DNA from 2 places in the Gluconobacter sp. Dm-44 genome. Region 1 is predicted to be linked to the other one. Evidence: riboswitches for the same ligand, from Rfam matches in the RefSeq annotation. Region 1 holds a riboswitch; the other holds the start of a gene.
What was found. Region 1 has a riboswitch for thiamine pyrophosphate ahead of JK213_RS05030 (TonB-dependent receptor). Riboswitches for the same ligand answer to the same signal wherever they lie in the genome.
Positions count from the first base shown of each region.

Region 2: linked by a shared signal. The riboswitch ahead of thiC (phosphomethylpyrimidine synthase ThiC) and the one ahead of JK213_RS05030 (TonB-dependent receptor) in region 1 are both predicted to bind thiamine pyrophosphate.

Region 1 is NZ_JAERLZ010000002.1:424,287-427,703, reverse strand. Features, by position in the region: gene JK213_RS05035 (methyl-accepting chemotaxis protein) at 1-986, opposite strand, end outside; TPP riboswitch at 1,174-1,303, shown strand; gene JK213_RS05030 (TonB-dependent receptor) at 1,396-3,417, shown strand, end outside.
Region 2 is NZ_JAERLZ010000004.1:192,411-195,827, forward strand. Features, by position in the region: gene JK213_RS07315 (FAD-dependent oxidoreductase) at 1-291, opposite strand, end outside; gene thiC (phosphomethylpyrimidine synthase ThiC) at 288-2,081, opposite strand; TPP riboswitch at 2,194-2,327, opposite strand; gene JK213_RS07325 (SgcJ/EcaC family oxidoreductase) at 2,382-2,936, opposite strand; gene JK213_RS07330 (SDR family oxidoreductase) at 2,914-3,417, opposite strand, start outside.

The DNA.
Region 1 (3,417 bases):
CCGGCCTCTCCCGCGCGGGCTGCTTCGATCCCGGCATTCAGCGACAGAAGATTGGTCTGGAACGCGATTTCCTCAATCAGGCCCAGAATGCTCTCGACCTGTCGTGACGACGTCCGGATTTCGCCCATAGCCCGGTTGGCCGAATGCATGATCTCCGAAACCACGACGGTCTGCCCCCGCGTTTCAAGAGCCGTTTCACGCGCCCTCACCGCAGAACGCGCCGTTTTGCCGACCGTCTGGGTAATGCTGTTAATGGAGGCGGCAGACTGAGCCAGGGTAATGGCCTGACGTTCCGTCCGTCCACTCAGTTCTGTTGAAGCGGAGGCTATTTCGACGGTTCCGTTAGCGATGACGGAAGTCGCATCGGAAATCTTGGCGATCGCCGTCCGATAGATCTGGATGAGCGTGTTGAAATTCTGCCGGAATTCCTCGAACCGGTCCTGAAAACTGTCGCCGAACATGAAGGTCAGATCACCTTCCTTCACAATCTCCAGCCCGGCACAAATGGTTCCGATCGTCTCATCCTGCACACGGCGAATCCGCTCGCTGCGGCCGGACAGTTCCTTCTGGATCTGCGCCGCATCGCGCGCTTCTTCCGCCGAATTTTCCTGAAGGGCCAACTGCTTCTGACTGTTCTCCCGGAACAACTGGAGAGAGCGTGCCAGCCGCCCCGCACAGTCATGGTGATGAAGGCACGGAATGGTGATGTTGAGAGCACCAGCCGCGACCTTCTCCGTTGCCGCCGTAATCTGCTCGAACGGTACGGCAATCACATGAATGGCGAACCGGGCGATCAGAAGTGTCAGTGCGACCTGAAACAGCAGCCCCATGCACTGCGACAGCATCTGTTCATGCTGGTAATGAACAAACAGACGATCGCAAAGCTGTTCGGCAGCAAAATGTACTACGGCGATCAGAACAAGAAGCGCAAACAGCACCTTGATTTTCTGCCGGACATAGGCCGTTTTTTCAATCCAGTTGAGCATGATCGCCTTTATTGACCTCAGGTCTCACGCCCCGTTCAGGCACTGGCGTGATGTTTTTTGAAAACTATACATGTCGTTATTAATAAAGAATGAAGAATACTCTCGAAATTGTTTGCAACACTTCCCCTGCACGGCCCTGACAGAATCTGCTCATATTGACAATTTTCCGTCCCCGGAGGATTGCTGACGTTTCACCGTGGGGAGCCCCGACAAGGGGCTGAGATTCTGCTGGCATGACGCTTGTCCGTCATAGGGCGCAGTGACCCATTGAACCTGATCCAGTTCACACTGGCGGAGGGATGGTGGTCGCTGCCTGCCGGACGCATTTTCACGAACCCGCCAGCCAGCAGCTTGAACCCTTCCTGCCAGCGCTGAACTTCCATTGCTTGCAGGCGAGGCGTTTTCCATCATGGCCCACGGACACCCCGGAGACTCTGCTACGTCTCGCCTGCGGTATCATCGCATCCTGCCCGCCCTGATCGGCACCACGGTCTGCCTGTCCGTCGCCCACGCGGCCGATACGAGCAAACCGCCAACGCATCACACAGCACCCGCCCCTTCAGCCGCGACTGCACCGCGCCCGGCACCAGCCGAACATATTGTCGTTCACCGGCTTGCGGACAGCGCCCCCGGAAACCAGCCGGGAGGCGGCCTGATCCATCTGCAGGACGGCGTGAAATCCGTCAGTACGGTCAGTCAGGATTTCATTTCCAAACAGGCCCCGATGGCCACGGCCTTTCAGCTCGCATCCATGCTGCCCGGCGCCAATGTGTCATCGTCCGACCCGATGGGATTTTCTCCCAATACCGACATCACTGTACGCGGACTCGATAACAGCGCCATCGGTTATGTGCTCGAAGGCATGCCGCTGAACGACGTCGCCGCCTATTCCGGCACGCCTAGCCAGTTCGCAGACAGTGAGAACTATCAGGAAATCGCCCTGTCGCAGGGCTCGGCCGATCTGGACAGCCCGGTCCTGAACGCCGCCGGGGGCCTGATGAACCTGACCTTCCGCGACCCCGCCAAAAAAGCAGGTGGAGACGCCAGCGTGTCTTACGGATCCTACAACACCAACCGCGAATTCATCCGCCTCGACACCGGCGACATCGCCCATACCGGCATCCGTGGCTTCGTCTCCTACTCCCACGGCGCGACCGACAACTGGCGCGGACCGGGACGCGACGAAAAGCAGCATGTCGATTTCAAATTTCTCAAGGAATGGGGACAAGGCAACCGCGCCAGCCTTATCGGCACTTTCAACACAACCATCACAAGCTGGTATCCCGAACCCACGATGGACACATGGAAATCGGACGGGATCAAAGGCCAGAACAACCTGCTGGCCCATTATGACAGCAGCAATCCGGAAAACGGCGCGAATTACTGGCGCCTGTGGCGGGACGGAGAGCGCACGCTTTACGGCGGCGCGCCGGTTCATCTGACCCTGACCGATCATCTGACGCTGGACGTCACACCCTACGCGCAGCTTGCCTATGGCAACTGGCCGGGCGGAAGCACCCTGTCCGAAACAGGACTTTATCAGGGCACACAGGCCCTGTCGGACACGCTGAACCTTCCCGGCGCACAGGACGGCGTGGGCGTAGTCCGCGCAGATTACACCCAGCGCAGCTACCGCTCGGGCTTTACCAGCGCGCTGCACTACAAAACCGGCTGGAACGATTTCGTCCTCGGATACTGGTACGATTACGGTGACGACAACGAGCAACAGCCCTTCACGGCCGTTCAGACCAATGGCTATGCCCCGGACATCTGGGCGCAAAACGGCCGCGACGTGATCCGCCTGTCCAACGGCGAACGCCTTCTGGGCGGCAGCTTTCACACCATTTCCCAGACCAACGCGCTGTTCATCGGCGACCACATGTCTCTGCTGCATGACCATCTGGCCATAGACCTCGGGTTCAAGGCCGTCATGATGAGCCGCGATGGCACGAACAGCATGCCAGGCCCGCAATACCATGTCGGCTCCAACAGCATGGAGCCCCTGCCCCGCCTCGGCGTGCGCTGGCGCATTGACGCGGAAAACCAGATCTTCTTCAACGCCACGACCAATTTCCGCGCCCCGGACCAGAGCGCGCTGTACAACACCTATGACCCCTCTTCGGGCGAAATGTACGGAACCGGATCGGCCGATGTCCGCAACGAATATTCCATTTCCGAAGAGCTGGGATACCGCCGCACGGGACGCTGGATCATCGGCAGCCTGACGCTGTTCAACTACAACTTCACCAACCGCCAGATCTCCACACAGGCTGTCCAGAACGGCTCCGTCGTCAGTACGACGATGAATGCGGGTGGCCAGACATCACGCGGCGTGGACGTGGAAATCGGTCTGCGCCCCTGGCATCATTTCAGCCCCTATGTCTCGGGCGAGTACCTGCATGCCACGATCGACAACGACCTAATGTCGGGC
Region 2 (3,417 bases), on a different contig from region 1:
AAAACGATCCAGTTCGGCGCCGTCACGCGGCGGGGCAACGACAAGCGTGCCACGCTTTGTGACGCCCGGAACATGAGCCGCCCACCAGTCCACCGCTGCCTGTCCCTGCGCCACGATCAGGTCGGGCGCGCTTTCTCCCTCGCAGAACGGGGCCAGCATTCCCCCCGCAAACCGTGATGCCGCCTCTGGACTGCCCTCCGGGACAATGACTTCCACGTCAAGACCCCGGTCGGAAAGAGCCGTGGCGCAACATAGCGCCGCAACCCCCTCCCCCAGGACGGAATGGATCATTCCGCCGGTTCCGTCACGGGTACATAAAGCGCGCCGCCTTCCCGGAACTTCCCGGCCATTTCTTCCATCCCAGCCTGCTTTTCCGCTTCCGCCCGGATGTCATGGGAGATCTTCATCGAACAGAATTTCGGCCCGCACATCGAACAGAAATGCGAGACCTTATGCGCCTCTTTCGGGAGGGTCTCATCATGCATAGACCGCGCCGTATCGGGGTCCAGTCCCAGATTGAACTGGTCTTCCCACCGGAACTCGAACCGCGCGCGGGACAGCGCATCGTCACGCATCTGCGCGCCCGGATGTCCCTTCGCCAGATCCGCCGCATGCGCTGCGAGCTTGTAGGTAATGACACCAGTCTTGACGTCATTGCGGTCCGGCAGACCCAGATGTTCCTTGGGCGTCACATAACAGAGCATCGCCGTGCCGAACCAGCCGATCATGGCCGCGCCGATGGCGGAGGTGATGTGGTCGTAACCCGGCGCAATATCGGTCGTTAGTGGGCCAAGCGTGTAGAAGGGTGCCTCGTGGCAATGTTCGAGCTGCTTGTCCATGTTGGCCTTGATCTTGTGCATCGGCACATGGCCCGGCCCCTCGATCATGACCTGACAGTCCTTCGCCCAGGCGATTTTTGTCAGTTCGCCAAGGGTTTCCAGCTCTGCGAACTGCGCGGCGTCATTGGCATCTGCAATCGAACCGGGGCGCAGGCCGTCGCCCAGCGAGAACGACACGTCATAACGGCGGCAGATATCGCAGATTTCATCGAAATGCTCATACAGAAAGCTCTCGCGATGATGATGCAGGCACCATTTTGCCATGATGGAGCCACCGCGGGAAACGATGCCCGTCACGCGGCGGGCCGTCAGCGGGATCATGTGCAGACGGACACCGGCGTGGATGGTGAAATAATCCACCCCCTGCTCCGCCTGTTCGATCAGTGTGTCGCGGAAAATTTCCCATGTCAGGTCTTCCGCAATTCCGCCGACCTTCTCCAGCGCCTGATAGAGCGGAACCGTCCCGATCGGCACGGGTGCGTTGCGGATGATCCAGTCGCGGATGTTGTGAATGTTACGGCCCGTCGAGAGATCCATGACCGTATCCGCGCCCCAGCGGATGGACCACACCATTTTCTCGACTTCTTCTTCCATCGAAGACGTCACGGCCGAATTGCCGATATTGGCATTGATCTTCACAAGGAAATTACGGCCAATAATCATCGGTTCGAGTTCGCAATGATTGATGTTGGCGGGAATGATGGCGCGACCCGAGGCAATTTCCTGCCGCACGAATTCCGGCGTCACGAAATCCGGGATGCTGGCTCCGAAATCCTCGCCGTCGCGCGCCTCTTTCAGGGCTTCCGTCCGGCCGATATTCTCGCGAATGGCGACGAATTCCATTTCCGGCGTGATGATCCCCGCACGGGCATAGGCCATCTGTGTGACGGCGCGATCTCCAACAGCCCGCAGAGGACGGCGCTGCTGCGGAAAGCTCGGTGTCAGCCGATCCCCCTGTGCAAAACCGTTATCGGCTGCCGTGATCGTCCGCCCCTCATACTCTTCCACGTCCCCACGATCGCGAAGCCAGTTTCCCCGGCTGTCCGACAGGCCCTTTGCAATGTCGATGCTGACGGAGGGATCGGTATAGGGGCCTGAACTGTCATAGACATTCAGCGGACATTCACCCGAAACCGCAATCTGCCGCAGCGGCACCGCGATGTCATGATGCACGCCACGGACATGGATCTTGCTGGAAGCCGGCAGAGGGCCGGTCGTAATAGCGGGAATGGAAGCGTTCATGTGGTGTCTCCTCAAGCGCACTCGAAAAGACCCAAGAAACGTGAGGCAGAAAGGGAGCCGCTGCCCCCAGTGCCCGATCACGGACACGGAAAAGGCCAGATCGGCCCGAGAGGGACATGCCCTCCGGTCTTCCTACGCCAGCATCAACTGGGTCAGGTTCAAAGGGTCGCCTCACCGTGGCGCCGGTTTCCCGACGTCACCAATTGGCCTCTCAGTCCCCTAGGCGGGACTCCCCTGACAGGAAGCGACAGTGCTGGAGAAGCGTCAGAAGATCAAGAGCAGAGTGCGTCTGCCGTGCTCTTATGGTTCTGCAGCATGAGTGGGAGAATTATCTGACCACATATCTCGATGGATCTTCCATTTGCCATCCTGCTTGAGCAAAACGATCGTCTGTTTGCCGCGCTCGATAACCTGACCTTTGGTATCAAGCATCCTGATTTGAGAAAGGCTGGTTGCAGCATTTTCGCCACCATAAATCTCATAGTGATCGAATGTGGCACCGCCAACGAGATCAGGCCGCAAGGTCTTCTCAAAATAAGCAAGAATGGCAGCGCGACCGGAAATTGGGTCCGCGTTGGGGGGCAGTAGTCTGGCGTCATCAGTGTAAAGACGCGAAATTGCCTGAAGATCGCCCTTGGCGAGATCGGCAGCAAACTGCTCGGTCACAGCCTTCACGGCAGCCACATCCGGCGATTGCGTGCTGGCCGCCATGGCAGGTGCGCATTGCAGAACGAGCGCCATCGAGGCGCCGAGAAAAGAAGCGAACGGTTTTGTAAATATCATGACAAATGTCCCGGTGATAAAAAGTCGTTGAAGCGATCGGCCCTGTATTTCAAAGCTGTGAACAGCCGCCATCGACCACCAGTTCTGTGCCGACGACATATTGGGATTCGTCGCTTGCGAGGTAGAGAACTGCAGCGGCGACTTCTTCAGCCCGGCCCATGCGTCCAAGAGGAACGCTCGCAGCGAACTGGGTTTTGAAGTCTTCCACTTCGGCTTCAGAAAGACCGATCTTGTTCAGAAGCGGCGTTTCGATCCCGCCGGGTGCGACCGCGTTGACACGGATTTTGCGACCGAGCAGCTCATAGGACCAGCTCCGCGCGAAAGACCGGACTGCCGCTTTGGCGGCGGCAACCAGCGACAGGGCATGTTTGCCGGTCTGGTCGATAAACGAGGTCGTCAGAATAACGGATGCCCCCTCACGCAGTACGGGGAGTGCCGCCTGCATCGTGAATACGGCACCTTTGACACTGACATCCATGACGTCGTCATACTGACGTTCATCAATTGACTGTAAGGGTGTCGGAATGACGTAACCGGCGTTCACAAACAGAAT